DNA from 3 places in the Kitasatospora paranensis genome. Region 1 is predicted to be linked to each of the others. Evidence: riboswitches for the same ligand, from Rfam matches in the RefSeq annotation. Region 1 holds a riboswitch; each other region holds the start of a gene.
The links. Region 1 has a riboswitch for cobalamin ahead of nicT (Nickel transporter NicT). Riboswitches for the same ligand answer to the same signal wherever they lie in the genome.

Region 1 (5,555 bases):
GCCCGACATTCATTCGGTCCAGCTGTCGCAGCAGGGCGACGAGGCCATAGTGGTGGGCCACACACGTCTGCGGGCCAGATTCGACATCGAGTTGCGACCCGGGTGGTGCCTGATGCAGAGCCGCTTCCTGCTCGGCGGCATGGCGGCTACGGAGGAGCCGGACGGCACACGCTTCGCCTTCCTGGGCGCGTTTCGGGTGCCGGCCGCAGGACCGCTCGGCACAGTGATCCGGCCACTCACTCGGCGGCTCGGTCGGCGATCGCTGCGCCGCTTCGAGTCACTGGTCCGTGCGGCTGCCGCGAGCCGGGCAGAGAGCGACGGGATCGTGGCTGCTCACGGCGAGTGGAGCTCCGGGCGATCCGATATTGCAGGGGAGAGGAGGCACCCTACGACGATCGCTGACGAGTGGTCCGAGGCTACCGCGGAGCAGGGCCATCCTCAGCGGTGATGCGCCCATCTCCGCGTGCGGCAGGGCGCAGTCGAATTCATCAGGTACGACGAGCCGGATCAGAAGTGCGTGGCGATTCCGAAGGCCATCCGGATCTGGGCCATGTCCGCAAGGTCACGATCCGTCGGTTCATAGCCCTGGTGGAAGTAGACCTGCTGTTCGGCCGACAGACACGGCACGACCGTGCCGCCGAGGTTGCCGGTGACGAAGGACGAGGACGGGTAGTGGAAAGGGGAAGCGGTATCGAACGAGGACTGTAGGGCCGAACCGTCCTCTGCGAACACCAGGGGATGGAGGTCGATTGCCCGTCCGGTCGAGTCAGTGAGAACGAAGCGGACCGGGCGTTGGTCCAAAGTCTCCACGAAACCTGCGGTGCCGAGGGCTGCCAACACGGCAGGCTCCTGCTCCAGGCGGTGCATGAGGTCGAGATCCCGGTGATCCCGGCTCTGTCGGCCAATGAGGGTGTCAATGCCCCAACCGCCGCCGACCCAGAAGTCAGTCCCCGCCCGCCGCAGCAGATCGACAACGGAGAGGACATCATCGGCTTCCATCACGGACTGCACCGTAGCCGACAGCACCCTGGCCAGGGAGCGCATTTTCCCCAGGCCGGTGACCGGCCAAAAATTCCTGGTGACCGGTCACCGGGGCCGCTCGCCGGCCGGCTGGGCACCGGAGAATGCGGGTCAGCCGCGGGGCAGTACCAGGGCCTGCACCTCGGGCAGGTGGCGCCAGTCGCTGGAGACGATGCTGGCGTGCGCCGCCGCAAGCTGGGTGGCGCGGGCCCGTGCCTCGTTGGCGGTGGGATCGGTGGCGCTGATCGCGGGGGCGACGTTCTGGGCGTCCGTCATCACCAGCAGATAGTGGCGGCTGTCGTACCAGGAGGTGTCTATGCCGCCGACGTAGGCCGAGGCGTCGCCGTCGAAGACCACGAACCAGGGCCGGATCCCGGCGTCGGTGTAGCCGGTGCGCGGGTCTCCGGAGGCGGCTCCGTGCACCGCCGGGAAGACCTGCGCCTGCCCGACCTTCCCGGCCGCGGCGAGGTTGCGCAGGTAGCCGCCGTACTCGACGTCGGTGTGCAGGGTGTCGAAGGGGTTGCCCTCCTCGACGGTGCCGGGAATGACATCGATCAGTACCCGTCCGGCCAGGGCCGCGCGGCTGGGCCAGTTACCGGCCCTGGCCGCCTCGTCGAGGGTGGAGTACGAACCACCGCCGGGCTTGGCAAGGAGATCGGCAGGGCGGAAGACGGTGTTGCCGAGATGTGCTGCGATCAGGCTGTCGAGCTGGGCGGGGCCCATACCGCGGTTGGCGGCGAAGCCGCCCTTGAGTTCGAGCTTGACGACGAGCGGGCCAGCGCCGGGGTGGGCGCCGAGCCAGACCCGGATGTCGTCGAAGCAGTTCTCCAGGTTCTTGTTGGTGCCGCCGCTGTACAGCTGGGAGGCGCTTGTTGCAGCGGTGCAGTTGTTGGAGTTGCCGAGGGGGTTGGAGTGGCTCACCTTCCACTCGGTGGTGATGGTGTCGGTCCAGACATCGAGCTCGATCATGCCCGTGCCGGTGTCCAGGCTCTGGGCGAGGAACGGGAAGGCGGCCGGGTCGTAGGTGTTGTGGATGCCGACGGTGGTGGCGGAGCCGAAGGGCAGGTCGCCGGTGCCGGTTGCACCGGAGGGCTGACCCGGGTTCAGGGCGGCGGCCGTGGCCAGCAGTCCCACAGCGAACGTACGGCGGAGCGTCACGGTGTCTCCTCGGGCGGATGCCTGGACGGCGGTCCGGGTGGGCCGCCGTCCGGCAGCATGGTGCACGGGAGCGACTTCAAGGTGACATGACAAGAAAACTTGGCTGAAGCTGACACTTCAACGGGCCGAGGAACATCCGCGTCGGGCAACATCCAGTGCGGGCTGGCGCGCCATGAAATGGTGGTGATCGGGAGGGGCGGGAGTAGGGGCCAGCATCCCCCGACACCCCGTCAGTCCTGCCGCCCGAGGACCCCGTGCGCGAGGAGTTCGGCGATGGCCGGGTCGGTCAGCCGGTAGCGGACCACCCGGCCGTCCCGCTCGCCGGTGACGACTCCTGCGGCGCGGAGCAGCCGCAGGGCCTGGGAAACGGCGGGGTCGCGTATTCCGGTTGCCACCGCAAGGTCGCTCACCGCGAGTGGGCCGGTTTCGTGGAGCGCGAGCAGCAGCGAGAGCCGCCCGGGGTCGGCGAGAAGGGCGAACCGCTCGGCCCACACACGTACATGCGCGGCGTCGCCGATGGCGGCGATCGCTTCGCAGACCCGATGGCCGTCGATGGTGCGGTGGCCGGCGCGGTCGGCGGGGACGAGGTGCATGCGGGCGATTCTCGCAGGTGCTCGGGCCGTGATCTTCAACACCTGCGCAGGTCTGCAGGCTTGCAGCTGTCATGGCGTCAGGCCTACGGTGGGCGGGCCGTGGTGCTCGGGAAGACCGGTGGTGGACCTCGTGGTCCCGAATCCGGAGCGGCCCTCGCCACTGTGATCGGGGTCATCCGTAGCCATCGGTGCCACTGGACGCGCAGCCGTCCGGGAAGGCCGGTTACGGAGTTCGTTCCGGGCCGGACGGCCGGGAGGGGAACCCGTCAGCCAGGAGACCGGCCGCGGCATCTCACGACGTCATTCCACGAGGTGCTGAAGCGTGATCCGCAGATGACCCTGCCCGTGACTGGTTCGACCCCGCCGCCTGCCGGGGCCGCAGGCGCACCGGTGTCCGCCGTTGCGCCCGCGGCCGCCTATCGGTGGGGTCGCGAGGACACTCTGCGTACCGCCGGACTGATGGCGGTGATTCTTGCCCTTCATGTGGTGGCGTTCGGAACGCTGTTCCTGCTGGTGGCGCCACACCACTACACCGTGGGGAACCAGGTGTTCGGGGCCGGCCTCGGCATCACCGCCTACACGCTCGGTATGCGGCATGCCTTTGACGCCGACCACATCGCGGTGATCGACAACACCACCCGCAAACTGATGGCGGACGGCCGGCGGCCGGTCTCGGTGGGCTTCTGGTTCGCGCTCGGGCATTCCTCGATGGTGGTGCTGATGGCGGCCCTGGTGGCGGGCGGCGCCAGGCTCGCGGGTGTGCTGATGGACGAGGACTCCACGATCCACCAGGTGCTCGGTGCGATCGGGACCACCGCCTCCGGCGCCTTCCTCTACCTCATCGCCGCGCTCAATCTGGTGGCGCTGACCGGCATCCTGCGGGTGTTCCGTGCGATGCGGCAGGGCCGTTTCGACGAAACGGAGTTGGAGGCTCAGCTCAACTCGCGCGGCCTGATGAACCGCATCCTCGGGCGGGCCACCCGGTCGATCTCCAGGCCCGGCCAGATGTTCCCGGTCGGGATGGTGCTGGGGCTGGGGTTCGATACGGCGACCGAGGTCACCCTGATGGTGATGGCGGGTTCGGGCGCGGCGGCCGGCCTCCCGTGGTACGGCATCGTCTGCCTGCCGTTGCTGTTCGCGGCCGGCATGAGCCTGTTCGACACGCTGGACGGCACGTTCATGAACTTCGCCTACCAGTGGGCGTTCTCCAACCCGGTGCGGAAGGTCTTCTACAACCTGACCATCACCGGGCTGTCGATCGCGGTGGCCTTTGTCATCGGCACCATCGAACTGGTGGCGGTGTTCCACGACAAGCTGGGTCTGACCGATCCGGTGAGCGGTTGGGTGGCCGGATTGAGCCTGGACAACGTCGGGTTCGTGATTGTCGGCCTCTTCGTGGTCGTCTGGGCGGCGGCGATCGGCTACTGGCGGATCGCCCGGGTCGAGCAGCGCTGGGCGTCGAGGTCGGACGGATGAACCTCACCTCCGGTGCCCCATGACCCGCTGCGCCCGTCACACCGCTGCGCCCCGTCACGCTGCTGGGCCCGCACCCCCGCACCGGCCCGTTGCCCCACGCCGCCCCGCACCCCGCAGGGCCCCGCATCCCGGCGGCGCCGTCCTGCGGTGCACAGCCATGGTCACGGGCATGGGTGCGCGCGTGCACGGGCGGGCATAGGCACGTGCCCGCACCCGTGCCCGCGCTACGCCGCCGCCAGCAGCACGGTTCCGAGGACGGCCAGTCCGGCGCCCGCGACCTGGACGCGGCGCAGGCGTTCCTTGAGCAGACCGCGAGCCATCAGTGCGGTCACCACGGGGTACAACGAGGCGAGCACGGCGGCCACGGCGGGCGCGCCGCCGTGCGAGGCAAGGGCGAAGGTGGCGTTGGCGCCGACGTCCGCGAGTCCGACGGCGGTCAGCGCGGGCAGGCTGGGGCGGATGGCTCCCGGTTCGGTGCGGCAGCCGCGGCCGGCGAGCAGGATGCCCATGCCGACGGCGACGTTGCAGAGCCTCTGGACGCAGAGAACCAGCAACAGGCCGCCATCGGTCGAGGCATGGGCGATGAGCGCCATGACCGCACCGAAGCCGAGAGCCGCCGCGAGGGTCAGGGCCAGTACCCGGACCCCGATCGCGGCCCCGCCGCTCTGCGGCCCGCCGGCCAGGGCCACACCGAGCACCGCGACGGCGATACCCGCGACCTGTCCGAGCCCGGGGCGCTCGCCGACCGCCAGGCCGACCCCGACCGGGACGGCGACCCCGACCGTGGCCAGCGGTGAGACCACGCCCATCGGTCCCAGTGCCAGCGCCCGGTAGAAGGCGAGGATCGCGAAGGGGCCGATGATTCCCGCTGCCACGGCGTACCAGAGCGCAGGCGAGGCGTCCCGCACCGCGCCGGTGGCGAGTACGGCCGCCAGCAGGACGGCGGCCGCCGAGCCCTGGGAGACCACCACGACGGTCTGTGCGGGCAGCCGCCGGGTGAGCGAGCCGCCCCCGAAGTCGGCCATCCCCCACAGCAGGCTGGCGGAGAGTGCGAGGAGCTGGGACACCACAGTGGACTCCGAAGTACTGTCGGATGGACTCATCGTTCGGTCGCAGCTTAGAACAGTGAAGTGAACTTTCCGACTCAATATTTTGGACTGACGTGCCTGATCTCGACCTCATCACCCAGGCCCTCGCCCGCAACCTCAAGCGGCTGCGCAACGAGCGCGGGTACACCCTCGACGCGCTGGCCGCCCGCTCCGGGGTGAGCCGCGGCATGATCGTGCAGATCGAACAGGGGCGCACCAA
Region 2 (5,555 bases), 1.0 Mb from region 1:
ATCAGCACCTCGCCGGTGCCGGCGTCGCGGACCGTCGCGGTGGGCTCGGTGCCGGCGAACGTCGCGCCGGCCTCGTCCAGGCTGGCGGTGACCACGATCCGGTCGATGCCGGCCGGCACGGCGGCGGTGTCCACGGTGATCGCGTCCGGGCTGCCGGCGGCGGCCGGGCGGTGCGTGACCCCGGGGCCGTTCGGCGCGTTGAAGAAGACGAAGTCGGCGTCCGACCTGACCTTGCCGGCCTCGGTCAGCAGCAGACCGGAGACGTCGAGAGCCTTGGGGGCGGTCACCTCGACCGTCACCCGGGCGGCGTTGATCGGGGCGTTGCCACCCTGGGTCAGGACCGTCGTCACGATGCTCCTCCTCGCGCCTCGGCCGTGCCGAGTTCCAGCGCCCCACCCTAGGGCAACGGGCCGCCCGCCCGCCGGTGACCCGCGGTCGGCGGCGCCGTCCGCGCAACGGACTTGTCCGGGCCGCCGGGCTGGGAAAGCATGCGGGAATGCCAGCTCTCCAACGAACCGAAGCCACCGTCCGTGCCCACCTGCTCGACGTGCGCTCCTCCACCGCCGACCTCGACCTCACCCGCGGCGAACGGCTCTTCCGCAGCACCACCGTGATCCGGTTCGGCTGCACCGAGCCCGGCGCGGCGTCCTTCGTGGACGTCGAACCGGTGGCCCTGCTCCGCGCCGAACTCAACGGCAGGCCGCTCGACCTCGCCACCCTCGACGGCAACCGGCTGCCGCTGCCCGGCCTGGCCGCCGAGAACGAGCTGCTGGTCGAGGCCGACATGGCGTACTCGCACACCGCCGAGGGCCTGCACCGGTTCACCGACCCGGCCGACGGCGCCGGCTACGTGTACGGGTCGTGCGGCCCCGACCTGGCACCGAAGGTGTTCGCCTGCTTCGACCAGCCCGACCTGAAGGCCCCGTTCGCCTTCACCGTCACCGCGCCCGACGACTGGACGGTGATCGGCACCGGCGCCGCCTCCCGGCTCGCCGACGGCCGCTGGGAGATCGTCCCGGCCGGTCCGATCTCCAGCTACCTGGTGACGGTGGTCGGCGGGCCGCTGCACGCCGTGCACGACGAGCACGACGGCATCCCGCTCGGCCTGTACGCCCGCCGCTCGCTGGCCGCCGAACTGGACCGCGAGGCGGCGGACCTCTTCGAGGTCACCCGGGCCTCCTTCGACCGGCTGCACGGCCTGTTCGAGGAGCGCTACCCGTTCGGCGGCTACGACCAGGTCTTCGTCCCGGAGTTCAACTGGGGTGCGATGGAGAACCCGGGCTGCGTGGTCTTCCGCGACGAGATGCTGTTCCGCTCGGCGCCGACCGACACCCAGCGCGCCATGCGGGCGATGGTGGTCTGCCACGAGATGGCCCACATGTGGTTCGGCGACCTGGTCACCATGGCCTGGTGGGACGACGTCTGGCTGAACGAGTCCTTCGCCGAGATGCTCGGCTACCGGATCGCCGCCGAGTCCACCCGGCACACCTCCGCCTGGACGGCCTTCTCCGCCCGCCGCAAGGGCTGGGGCTACGACGCCGACCAGCGCTCCAGCACCCACCCGGTCGCCGCGACCGCCACCGGCTCGGTCGCCGAGGCGCTCGGCAACTTCGACGGCATCTCCTACGCCAAGGGTGCCTCGGCCCTGCGGCAGCTGGTGCACTGGCTCGGCGACAAGGCGTTCTTCGCCGGACTCAACGCGTACTTCGCCGAGCACCGCTGGGGCAACGCCGACCTCGCCGACTTCCTCGCCGCGCTCGGCGCCGCCGGCGGCCGGGACGTGGCCGCCTGGGCCGACGCGTGGCTGCGCACCACCGGCGTGGACGTGCTGCGGATCGAGACCGACGCCGACGGCGACGCCCTCACCGGCGCCGTCCTGGTCAACGACGGCAGCCGCCCGCACCGGGTGCGGATCGGCGTGTACGACCGGGCCGGCGAGGCGCTGGTGCTCCGCGCCAAGCTGGACGCGGACGTCGCCCCCGGCGGCCGCACCCCGCTCCCCGAGCTCGCCGGCACGGCCCGCCCGGCCCTGCTGCTGCCGAACGACGACGACCTGACCTGGGCACTGATCCGGCTGGACGCGCACTCCGCGGCGACGGTGGCGGCCTCCCTGTCGGCCGTCCCGGACGAGCTCGCCCGCGCCGTCCTCTGGGAGCACGCCCGCGACCTCGTCCGCTCGGCCGAACTGCCCGCCGCCGGCTACCTCCGGCTGGTGGCCGACCACCTGCCGGCCGAGAGCTCGGACGCCATCGTCGAGGCGGTGCTGCGCTTCGCCACCGACCACGTGGTGGGGCGCTACCTGGCCCCGGCCGACCGGCCGGCCGCGCTCGGCCTGCTGGGCGACACCGTCCGGGCGTTGCTGGCCCGCCCCGACGCCGGGGAGAGCCTGCGGATCGCCGCGCTGCGCGGCGCGGTGGCGACCGCCACGGGCCCGGCGCGGATCGCCGAACTCGCGGGCTGGCTGGACGGCCGCGACCTGCCGGACGGCCTCCCGTTCGACCACGACCTGCGCTGGGCCGGGCTGGCCGTGCTCGCCGCCGCGGGCGCGGTGGGCGAGGAGCGGATCGCCGCCGAACTCGCCGCCGACCCCAGCGACACCGGCGAGCAGGGCGCCGCCCGGGCCCGGCGGCGCTGCCCGCGCGGGCGGCCAAGGAGCAGGCCTGGCAGCGGATGTTCACCCCCGACGCGCTCTCCAACCAGCTGCTGACGGCGACCGCGGACGGGTTCTGGCGCTCGGGTTCGCCCGAGCTCCAGGCGGACTACCGGCAGCGGTACTTCGCGCAGATCCCGACGGCGGGGGAGCGCGGTGGCGCGGTCGCCAAGGCGCTCGGTGCCGGGCTGTTCCCGTCCGGCGCGGCCGAGCCGGACACCGTCCGGGCGGCCGAGGCCTGCCTGGCCCGCACCGATCTGGCCCCGGCGCTGCGGCGCTGCCTCGCCGACGAACTCGACGACCTGCGCCGGGCGGTGGCGCACCGGGCCTGACACCGGCCGGTCCGACGCCGATGGGCCGCCCGGTCGGTTCGACCGGGCGGCCCATCGGCGGGACGGCGTGTCCTCAGTGCGCGGCTGCGGCCTCCGCGGCCGGCTCGGCCACGGCTGGCCGGGCGGGCGCCGGGTTCAGCAGACGCTCGGCCAGATGCCCGAAGAGCAGCCCGAAGGAGGCCCAGAAGGTCAGCTGGATGGAGAGCGCGGCGACCCGGAACTGCCAGAGCAGCGTCGCCGGGAAGTCCTCCGGCACCTCGTTGATCGCGGGCAGGAAGGCGTAGGCCAGGCCGACCGCGACCGCGAAGGCGGCTACCGCCGCGACGGTGGCCCACCAGGTGCCGAGCCTCGGGGCGAGCCGTTTGCCGAGGATCACCGCGGCGACGGACAGCAGCACGCTGAGCGCCATCATCAGGAAGTACAGCGTGGTGCGCTTGCCGATGGTCTCGGGATCGCCGACGGACGGCGGGTTGGCCGGGTACTTGAGGAACGGCACCAGGTAGACGGCGACCAGGGCGGTGCCGGCGAGCAGGGCGGCGGTCGCCCGCGGGGTGAAGCGACCGACCCGGCCGAGCGCGAAACAGAACGCCAGGCCGGCGATGCCGCCGAGCGCCACGCCGTACACCAGCACACCGGTGGCGAGGCCCGCGGTGGACTGCAGGGAACGGCTGACCAGTTCCATCCCGTGCTCGGTGGTGTGGGCGTCCTCGTAGGCGATGGCCGCGTCGACCCGCGGTTCGCCGAGCAGGTAGGCGACGACCAGGGCGATCAGGCCGGCGGCGAGGCCGGCGAGCATGCCGCGGACGAGCAGGGATCTGACGGAGACGGAGTTCACGGTGTCCGCCGGATCAGTGGCAGGGGAAGCCGAGCAGGTGCCGGCCGTCGTGCACCCACTCGTGCACGTTCTCGCCGGAGATCAGGGAGGTGGCGCCCTGCTCGGCGCCGACGAAGTAGATCAGGGCGAGCATCAGGATGCCGAAGAAGACGGCCCACGGCAGGACGGCCTTCACGGGAAGGGGGCCACCGACGGCGTGCTGGTCGGGGAGAGGGCAGGGGCGACGGACTGAGCCATGGCAGGACCTCCTCGGGAACTCGCGTCCCGCTAGATGGTGCAGGGACGACGGCCCGGGTCTGACTTTCCGGCAGGCGCCCCGCTGGGGCGGTGACTGCCGGACTTACAGTGGCGCGACCGTGCCGGATTCTCACCGGGCTTCCGTCATGCCGTCGTCATGTCGACCTGAAGGTACCGTCACTCGGGTCGCCCGCCAAGGGCGTGCGCAGGGAGCACAGCGCCGCGCCGGCCGGCGGCGTGCGCCGGGGGCCGGGCGGATCCGGCTGTGCGGCAGGGGAGTTGGCGAGGGAGGAGCAGCCGGTGACGGTGCGCGTGACATTGGTCTCAGCGGTGCTCGGCGCGGCCGCGCGGCAGCCCCGGTTCGAGGACGACCGGCCGCTCGGCGAGCCGGACCTGCGCCCGGCGCGGGAGGCGGCCGGGCGCGTCGACCCGGGTGGGCTGGTGGTCGCCGCGCCGTCCCCGCGCTGCACGCAGACCGCCGAGGCGCTCGGTCTGGCGGCGGATCCGGTGCCCGCGCTGGCCGGTGCCGCGACCGGCCGCTGGCGCGGACGCACCCTGGAGGAGGTGGCCGCGGCCGAGGGCGGGGAGCTGGCCCGGTGGCTCTCCGACCCGGCGGCGGCCCCGCACGGCGGCGAGTCGGTGCTCGACCTGTGCGCCCGGGTCGGCGGCTGGCTGGACGCGCTGCCCGCGGACGGCCCGCGGGTGACCGCGGTGGTCGAGCCGGACGTCGTCCGGGCAGCCGTGCTGCACGCGCTCGGGGTGCCCGGCGCGGCCTTCTGGCGGCTGGACGTGGAGCCGCTCTCGGTCACCCGGCTGAGCGGACGGCTCGGCCGCTGGAACGTCAGGCTGGGCCGTCCGTCCGCACAGTGACGACAGGTCAGCCGAAGATACCGCGGACGGCGACCGCCTGCGGGCCGTCCAGGACGAAGGCCGCCGCCGACCAGGTCTCGGGCGCCCCCGCCCGGTCGCCGGCGGGCCTGCTGCCGAGCACCTCGAAGGCGTACCGGCCGGGGGCGATGTCCATTCCGACAGGGAGCGTCCAGCGGTAGACCAGGATGCCGTGCTCCACGGCCACGGTGGTCACCACGCCCGGCAGGCTGCACCACGGGACGGTCCCGGGCAGCGCCTCCGGCCGCTCCAGGCGCAGCTCGACCTGGAGCGCGGTCAGCTGCCGGCGGACGGTCAGCACCACCGTGTGCCTGGTCCCGGACGGCCCGAACCGTTCGACCCGGGCCTGCCCGGAGAGCGCGTCGCCGGACGGCTTGGGCGGCCGGCCGGGCTGCGGGGTGCCGGTGCCCTTGGCCGGGCCGGGCGGTGCCAGGCCCGCCGGTGCGGCGGTCGTCCCGCCGCGCCCGGTGGACGGCGAGGGCGACGGGGACGGTGCACGGGAGGTGCCCGGCCGCGGGTTCCCGGCGGCGGTCGCGGTGCCGTGCGGGCTCGTCCGGGTCGGTGCGGCCGGGTCGCCGGCGGTCTGCGGCGCCGCGCTCTGCGCCGCGAGGAC
Region 3 (5,555 bases), 970 kb from region 1:
TCGTAGAGTGCGACGTCGGTGCCCGTCATCGTCGCATAGAGCACCTTGTCCGCCTGGACGGTGCCGAGGCTGGTACCGGCCCCGTTGAGCAGCGTGCCACTGCGGCTCGCCGTGGTGTTCTGGATCACCTGGCCCGCACTCGGCATGGTCGGCAGGCAGTGTCCGTTGGTGAGCATCATGGCCCGGTCGGTGTCGACCGACGCGGGGTAACGCACGAGCGAGGCCGAGCAGTTGCTCAGCGCGATGGTGGCCGTCAGATCGCCTGCCTGGACGGCGGATGCCGGGGCGGCGACGGAGATCAGCGCGCCCGCGACGAGCGCGGCCGTGCCGATTCCGGCGGCAAGTCCCTTGAACATGGGTCTCCTTGTGGGGGATCGCCGGGTGCGCGACCGGTTGCGCACACCCGGGCCGCCCGAACCTGCCATGCGCGCATCAATACGGTCAACTGCTGTGACGTAAATACTCGTTGGGATTCGGCCATGCTGCGGCATCGCCATCCCGGCCGGCGGCCCGCCCGGCTCCGGGCCCGCTCGCCCTCCCATCAGCCACGGGTCACCCGAGTCCGCTCCGGGGGCTCCGGGCCGGCCGCTCGGCCCGTCCGCGGCGACGGCAGCACGGCAGGTCCGGGGCCGGGGCGCCGCCCCGGCCGGCCCACCGCGGCGATGGCCGGATCGGTGCGGCGCCCGGCCGGCGGTGCCCACCGAGGGGCCGGGAACCCCGGCGGCGAGGAACCGGCCGGACCGCCCCGGGCCGGCGGAGTCCGTGCCCGGCCGGAACCAACGGCAGCCCGCACAGCGTCCGTTGGTTCGATCACTGTCACCGACCCCTGGAGGTCTCAGCCGTGTGGGCCGCTGTTCTCGGAGTTGCCTTCCTCGCCGTGCCGGCGTTGTGCTGGTCCCGCATGGCCCGGACGAGAGCGGTCGGCATCCCGGTCGCGGTCCTCCTGATCGGCGGCGCGGCGCTGGTGATCGCCATCGCGGCCGGGTGGCTCACGGTGCACGCCGGCGCCGAGCTCTGCGTGCTGCTCCTTCCGGCGCCCGCCCTCGTGGTCGGCGTCGGCGTGCTGTTCGAACACGTCCACCTCGGGCCGAGGCCGAAGCCGGGGCCGAACGAGTCGCACCACGCCGGCGTGGCCGCGGGCGTGCTGGCGGTCCAGACACTCCTGGCCGTGGCCGTCGGAGCCTTCTACTGCCTCGCCGCCTTCACCCAGGCGGAGGTCCCGGCGGTGGACGCCACACCCCGGATGCCGGCCGGCCTGGTGGCGGGGAAGACATCCGAAAGCTGCGGCTCCAGCAGCTGTGCACTGTTCGTCCCCGTCAGCAGCACCGACGGCGCGTCGGCGGAGGAGATCGTCCGCCGCCTCGGCCGCCCGCACGAGACCTGCCGCCCCAACGGCGTGCTCCTGGACCGGCGCCCGCGCTGCATCGGGGTGCGGCGCACCGGCGACACCGTCCAGCTGTACATCACCATCAGCGACCTGGTGGACTGACGCTCCGTCAGATCCGTTCACACGCGCGGCCACAGGGACGACCCCCGCCGTCGAAATCGGCTGCGTACGGCCGGGCGACGGGGTACGGTCCGTCGGTGATCTATGAAGACGGATTCTTCGGAGAACGCCTGGCCGCGACGTACGACCAATCGCCAAGTCCCGAGTTCGAGGCGGACGCAATCGAGCAGGCCGTGGCGGTGCTGGCCGAACTTGCCGCCGGCGGAAGGGCTCTGGAGTTCGGGATCGGCACCGGGCGGATCGCGCTGCCGCTCGCCGGGCGGGGTGTTCCCGTCCACGGCATCGACCTCTCGCGGGCCATGGTGGCCCGGATGCGCGCCAAGCGCGGCGGCAACGACATCGGCGTCTCGATCGGCGACTTCGCCACGACGGCCGTGGACACGACGGCGGACGGCCCGTTCTCGCTCGCCTACCTCGTCTTCAACACCATCATGAACCTCACCGAACAGGACGCACAGGTAGCGTGCTTCCGCAACGCCGCCAGGCACCTCGCACCCGGGGGCTGCTTCGTCATCGAGGTCATGGTGCCGGAGCTGCGCAGGCTCCCGCCCGGCCAGAACACCATCCAGTTCCGTTCCGGTCCGACCGACTGGGCCTGCACGGTCTACGACACCGTCACCCAGGACGCGACCTGTCACTACATCACCGTCTCGGCGGACGGCCGCGGCGAGGCCCGCTCGATCCCCTTCCGCTACATCTGGCCCGCCGAGCTGGACCTGATGGCCCGGCTCGCCGGCCTGCGCCTGCGCGACCGCTGGGACAACTGGACGCGCGAACCCTTCACCGAGCACAGCACCCGACACGTCTCGGTCTGGGAGAAGCCGATCGGCTGACAGCGCCCGCGGGGGACGCGACGGCCGAGGACGACGCAGGCCGGGCCCGGTGCACAGTGTGCACCGGGCCCGGCCTGTTGTGGTAGCGGGGACAGGATTTGAACCTGCGACCTCTGGGTTATGAGCCCAGCGAGCTACCGAGCTGCTCCACCCCGCGTCGGTGATCCCGACCCTACGGCACTCGCCTCCGGATGGGAAATCGATTCCGGTCGCCGCCCCCGCGGCAGACCGTTGTCCGGGTGGCCCGCGCTCGGACCGCCGGGCACGTGCCCGGCGCTCCCGCAGGCGGTCGGCGGGATCGGCGGGACGGAGCTCCGGCACCCGGTGGGGCTGACCCGCCGCGTCGACGGCGACGAAGACCAGGTGGGCCGTCGCGGCCCGGGTGACCGGGCCCGTGCGGTTCCAGCGCTCCGCGGTCACCACGACACCCACGTCCATGGAAGTCCGGCCCGCACGGTCGACCCGGGCCCTGACGGTGAGCAGGTCACCGGCCCGGACCGGCGCCAGGAACGTCATCTCCTCGACGGAGACGGTGACGGCGGTCATCCCCGCGTGGCGACCGGCTGCCGCGGCGGCTGCGTCGTCGATCAGCTTCATCACCACGCCGCCATGGACGGTGCCGTAGAGGTTGGTGTCGTGGTCGCTCATGATGTGGGCGAGCGTGACGGCCCAGTCGGCCGGGGTGCGCGAGGCGCCGACGGGCGCAGGAGCGGTCACCGGTGACCGCCCGCGGCGGCGGTCGCCCCACGGAGGCGCGTCCCGTCCACTCGTCGGAGGGCGGCGGAGCGGACGGCGGGAGGGCGGCACGGAACGGACCGACGGCGGGTCGGCGGCCCGTGGCAACGGCCCGGGCGGGGACGACCGGCAGGCAGATGGTGTGCGTCACGGAACTCTCCTTCGCGAGTTCGCGCGGACCACGCCGGCGGGATGCGCGAAGGGACGGGCCGTTGCGGAGAGTGCCGCGCCCTGCCCGTTCCGCCGCCGACCCGCCCACGAGGTCCCGGTGAGGCCGTACGCCGCTGCGGCGCACGGGCAGCGGCAGGTCTTCGGGTTCGCGGGCGCACCGGGCCTGTCGGCCGTCCGGCTCCTACCGGCCGTCGCTTCCCGGACACCGAGGTGTCCAGTGCTGGATGACGGCTTTCGTTCCCACTCACCACTGCGGGGCAGTTCCGGACTCGCACCGGATTCCCTCTGACGACGCATCCCGCCTGGCGGACGGGGCGAACCAGCTGCGCCGCCCACTCCAGTGCTCCGACCGGACGGGACCGGGCTCGGAGGCGGTGCGGCTGACGGTGGGTCACGGCTTCGAGCGGCTCGGACTGCACGGGATCCCGCTCACGTCTTCGGCCGCGATCTGCGCGGCCGCCGTGCTCACGAGAAGGTCGGCTTCGTGCCGGAGGCTACCCGGCGCGAGGGCTGCGGAAGAGATCAGTCGCCGGGATGGGCCATCGCGTCGATCGCGACCGTGGCGGCCAGCACGGTGGCGTGATCGGCGTCGGGGCCGATGTTCAGGCCGTAGGTGTCCCGCACCCTGAACCACCGCTTGGACACTTCGGCGATCTTGTAGCCGTCGCGCTCGATGGTGTACTCGTGGTCGACGACGTTCCCGTGGACGGTGAGGTCCTCACCATGTTCCTGCTTGATCCGCCAGCGGTCGCGGAGCGGACCGACGACGGCCTTCTTGACCAGCGCGATCCGGTGGCCGTCCGCGTCCTCGATCTCCATCGAGTCCTTGATCCGCAGCGGACGGCTCTGCACCTTGGCGACCCGGTGGCCGTCCCGGTCCTCGATCGACCAGGTCCGACGGGCGCGCAGAGCTTTGCCGTTCACCTTGAACAGGTGCTCACCGGCGTCGTCGTCGATCCAGTAGTCGTCACCGATGGAGACCATCTTCTGCTGCATCCGGTAGTGGGTGACGCCCTCACCGTGGTCGAAGGCGTCATTGGCGTGCCGGCGGTCCCTGCGCTCCTGGAACATCACCCGGCCCCCTTCCGGTGGCCCGGTGTCGGACGGCCCCGCCGAGGGCCCGCCCGACACGGTGGATCGTTCGCACTTCCGTGTCATCGTAGTCCGGCCCCGGCCGGCCCGCCGGTCACCGCCCGGCCCCTCGGCCTGCCTCCCGGCGGCGGACACCTGTCGGACCGCTGTCGGACCGGTGTCGGACCGGTGTCGGACCTGCGCCGGGCGTCCGGGTCGCTGGTCCGGTCTGCCCGGGCCGTCCGGGCATGACCGGGGCTCAGGCCTGCGGGAAGATCCGCAGCCCGCCCTGCGTGACCATCTGGTAGGCCGCCGCGTAGGTGTCGGCGACGGCGACCGGCTGCCAGACCCGGCCGTCCCACTCCACGACCAGCCGCGGCCCGTCCGCGAAGCGCGCATACCCGTCGTCCGACCCTTCGCCGAGCAGGACGGCGTCGCGGGTGCCGGCCGGTCGGCGCACCTCCGCGCGGTCGGTGTACCGGTCGAACGCCGGCTCGTCGGATCCGAACACGTCACACCTTCCTCTGCCCATGTGCTGCACGCACCTGAACCGAGGTTAACCGTCCGTGGCCGTGACGGCGCGCCGTGCAGCCGCGGAACCGCACCCACCGGTACGGCAGGAGCCGGGGCGGTCGACCGGCGCCGGGGAGCGTCGCAGCCCGCAGTCCGCGCCGCACCCGTCAATCCTTCGGCCCGTCCGAAGTCTTGACGCGCACACGGCCCGGCCCCACCGTAGAGAGCGCTCTCTCGCAGTCGCTGTCCCGCCACCCGCTGTCCCGCCACCCCGGTACAGGAGACACTCCATGCCAGGCACCGCTGTCCTGCCCACACCTCCGCGACCGCACCCGCGTCCGACCCCGGCCGGCCGTCGGCCCGCGCTGATCGTCGCGCTGGTCACCGCACTGCTCGCGGGTCTCGTCCTCACCGTCCTGCCGTCGCCCGCCCGCGCCGCCGGTGCACTGCTCTCCCAGGGCAGACCCGCGACGGCGTCGTCCACGGAGAACGCGACCGTGCCCGCCTCCGCCGCCTTCGACGGCGACGCGGGCACCCGCTGGTCCAGCGCCTTCACCGACCCGCAGTGGATCCAGGTCGACCTCGGCTCCTCCCAGTCGATCGGCCAGGTCGTCCTGCAGTGGGAGGCGGCCTACGCGACCGCCTTCCAGATCCAGGTCTCCGACTCCGCCACCGGCCCCTGGACCACCGCCTGGTCCACCACCACCGGCACCGGCGGCACCCAG

Region 2: linked by a shared signal. The riboswitch ahead of ABEB13_RS28545 (CbtB domain-containing protein) and the one ahead of nicT (Nickel transporter NicT) in region 1 are both predicted to bind cobalamin.
Region 3: linked by a shared signal. The riboswitch ahead of ABEB13_RS40995 (hotdog domain-containing protein) and the one ahead of nicT (Nickel transporter NicT) in region 1 are both predicted to bind cobalamin.

Annotation. Positions count from the first base shown of each region.
Region 1 is NZ_BAABKV010000001.1:6,998,244-7,003,798, forward strand. It holds gene ABEB13_RS33265 (SRPBCC family protein) at 1-448, shown strand, start outside; gene ABEB13_RS33270 (nucleotidyltransferase domain-containing protein) at 508-999, opposite strand; gene ABEB13_RS33275 (phosphatidylinositol-specific phospholipase C domain-containing protein) at 1,132-2,178, opposite strand; gene ABEB13_RS33280 (ArsR/SmtB family transcription factor) at 2,409-2,771, opposite strand; cobalamin riboswitch at 2,855-3,072, shown strand; gene nicT (Nickel transporter NicT) at 3,105-4,247, shown strand; gene ABEB13_RS33290 (EamA family transporter) at 4,472-5,314, opposite strand; partial or broken gene ABEB13_RS33295 (XRE family transcriptional regulator) at 5,410-5,555, shown strand, end outside.
Region 2 is NZ_BAABKV010000001.1:6,001,977-6,007,531, forward strand. It holds gene ABEB13_RS28530 (TerD family protein) at 1-338, opposite strand, end outside; partial or broken gene pepN (aminopeptidase N) at 497-2,982, shown strand; gene ABEB13_RS28540 (CbtA family protein) at 3,056-3,817, opposite strand; partial or broken gene ABEB13_RS28545 (CbtB domain-containing protein) at 3,831-4,054, opposite strand; cobalamin riboswitch at 4,088-4,248, opposite strand; gene ABEB13_RS28550 (histidine phosphatase family protein) at 4,367-4,924, shown strand; gene ABEB13_RS28555 (hypothetical protein) at 4,932-5,555, opposite strand, start outside.
Region 3 is NZ_BAABKV010000001.1:7,969,147-7,974,701, reverse strand. It holds partial or broken gene ABEB13_RS37865 (S1 family peptidase) at 1-179, opposite strand, end outside; gene ABEB13_RS37860 (MFS transporter) at 902-1,489, shown strand; gene ABEB13_RS37855 (class I SAM-dependent DNA methyltransferase) at 1,585-2,340, shown strand; tRNA gene ABEB13_RS37850 (tRNA-Met) at 2,421-2,497, opposite strand; partial or broken gene ABEB13_RS40995 (hotdog domain-containing protein) at 2,809-2,937, opposite strand; cobalamin riboswitch at 3,381-3,531, opposite strand; gene ABEB13_RS37840 (LURP-one-related/scramblase family protein) at 3,769-4,317, opposite strand; gene ABEB13_RS37835 (DUF6087 family protein) at 4,577-4,828, opposite strand; gene ABEB13_RS37830 (galactose-binding domain-containing protein) at 5,121-5,555, shown strand, end outside.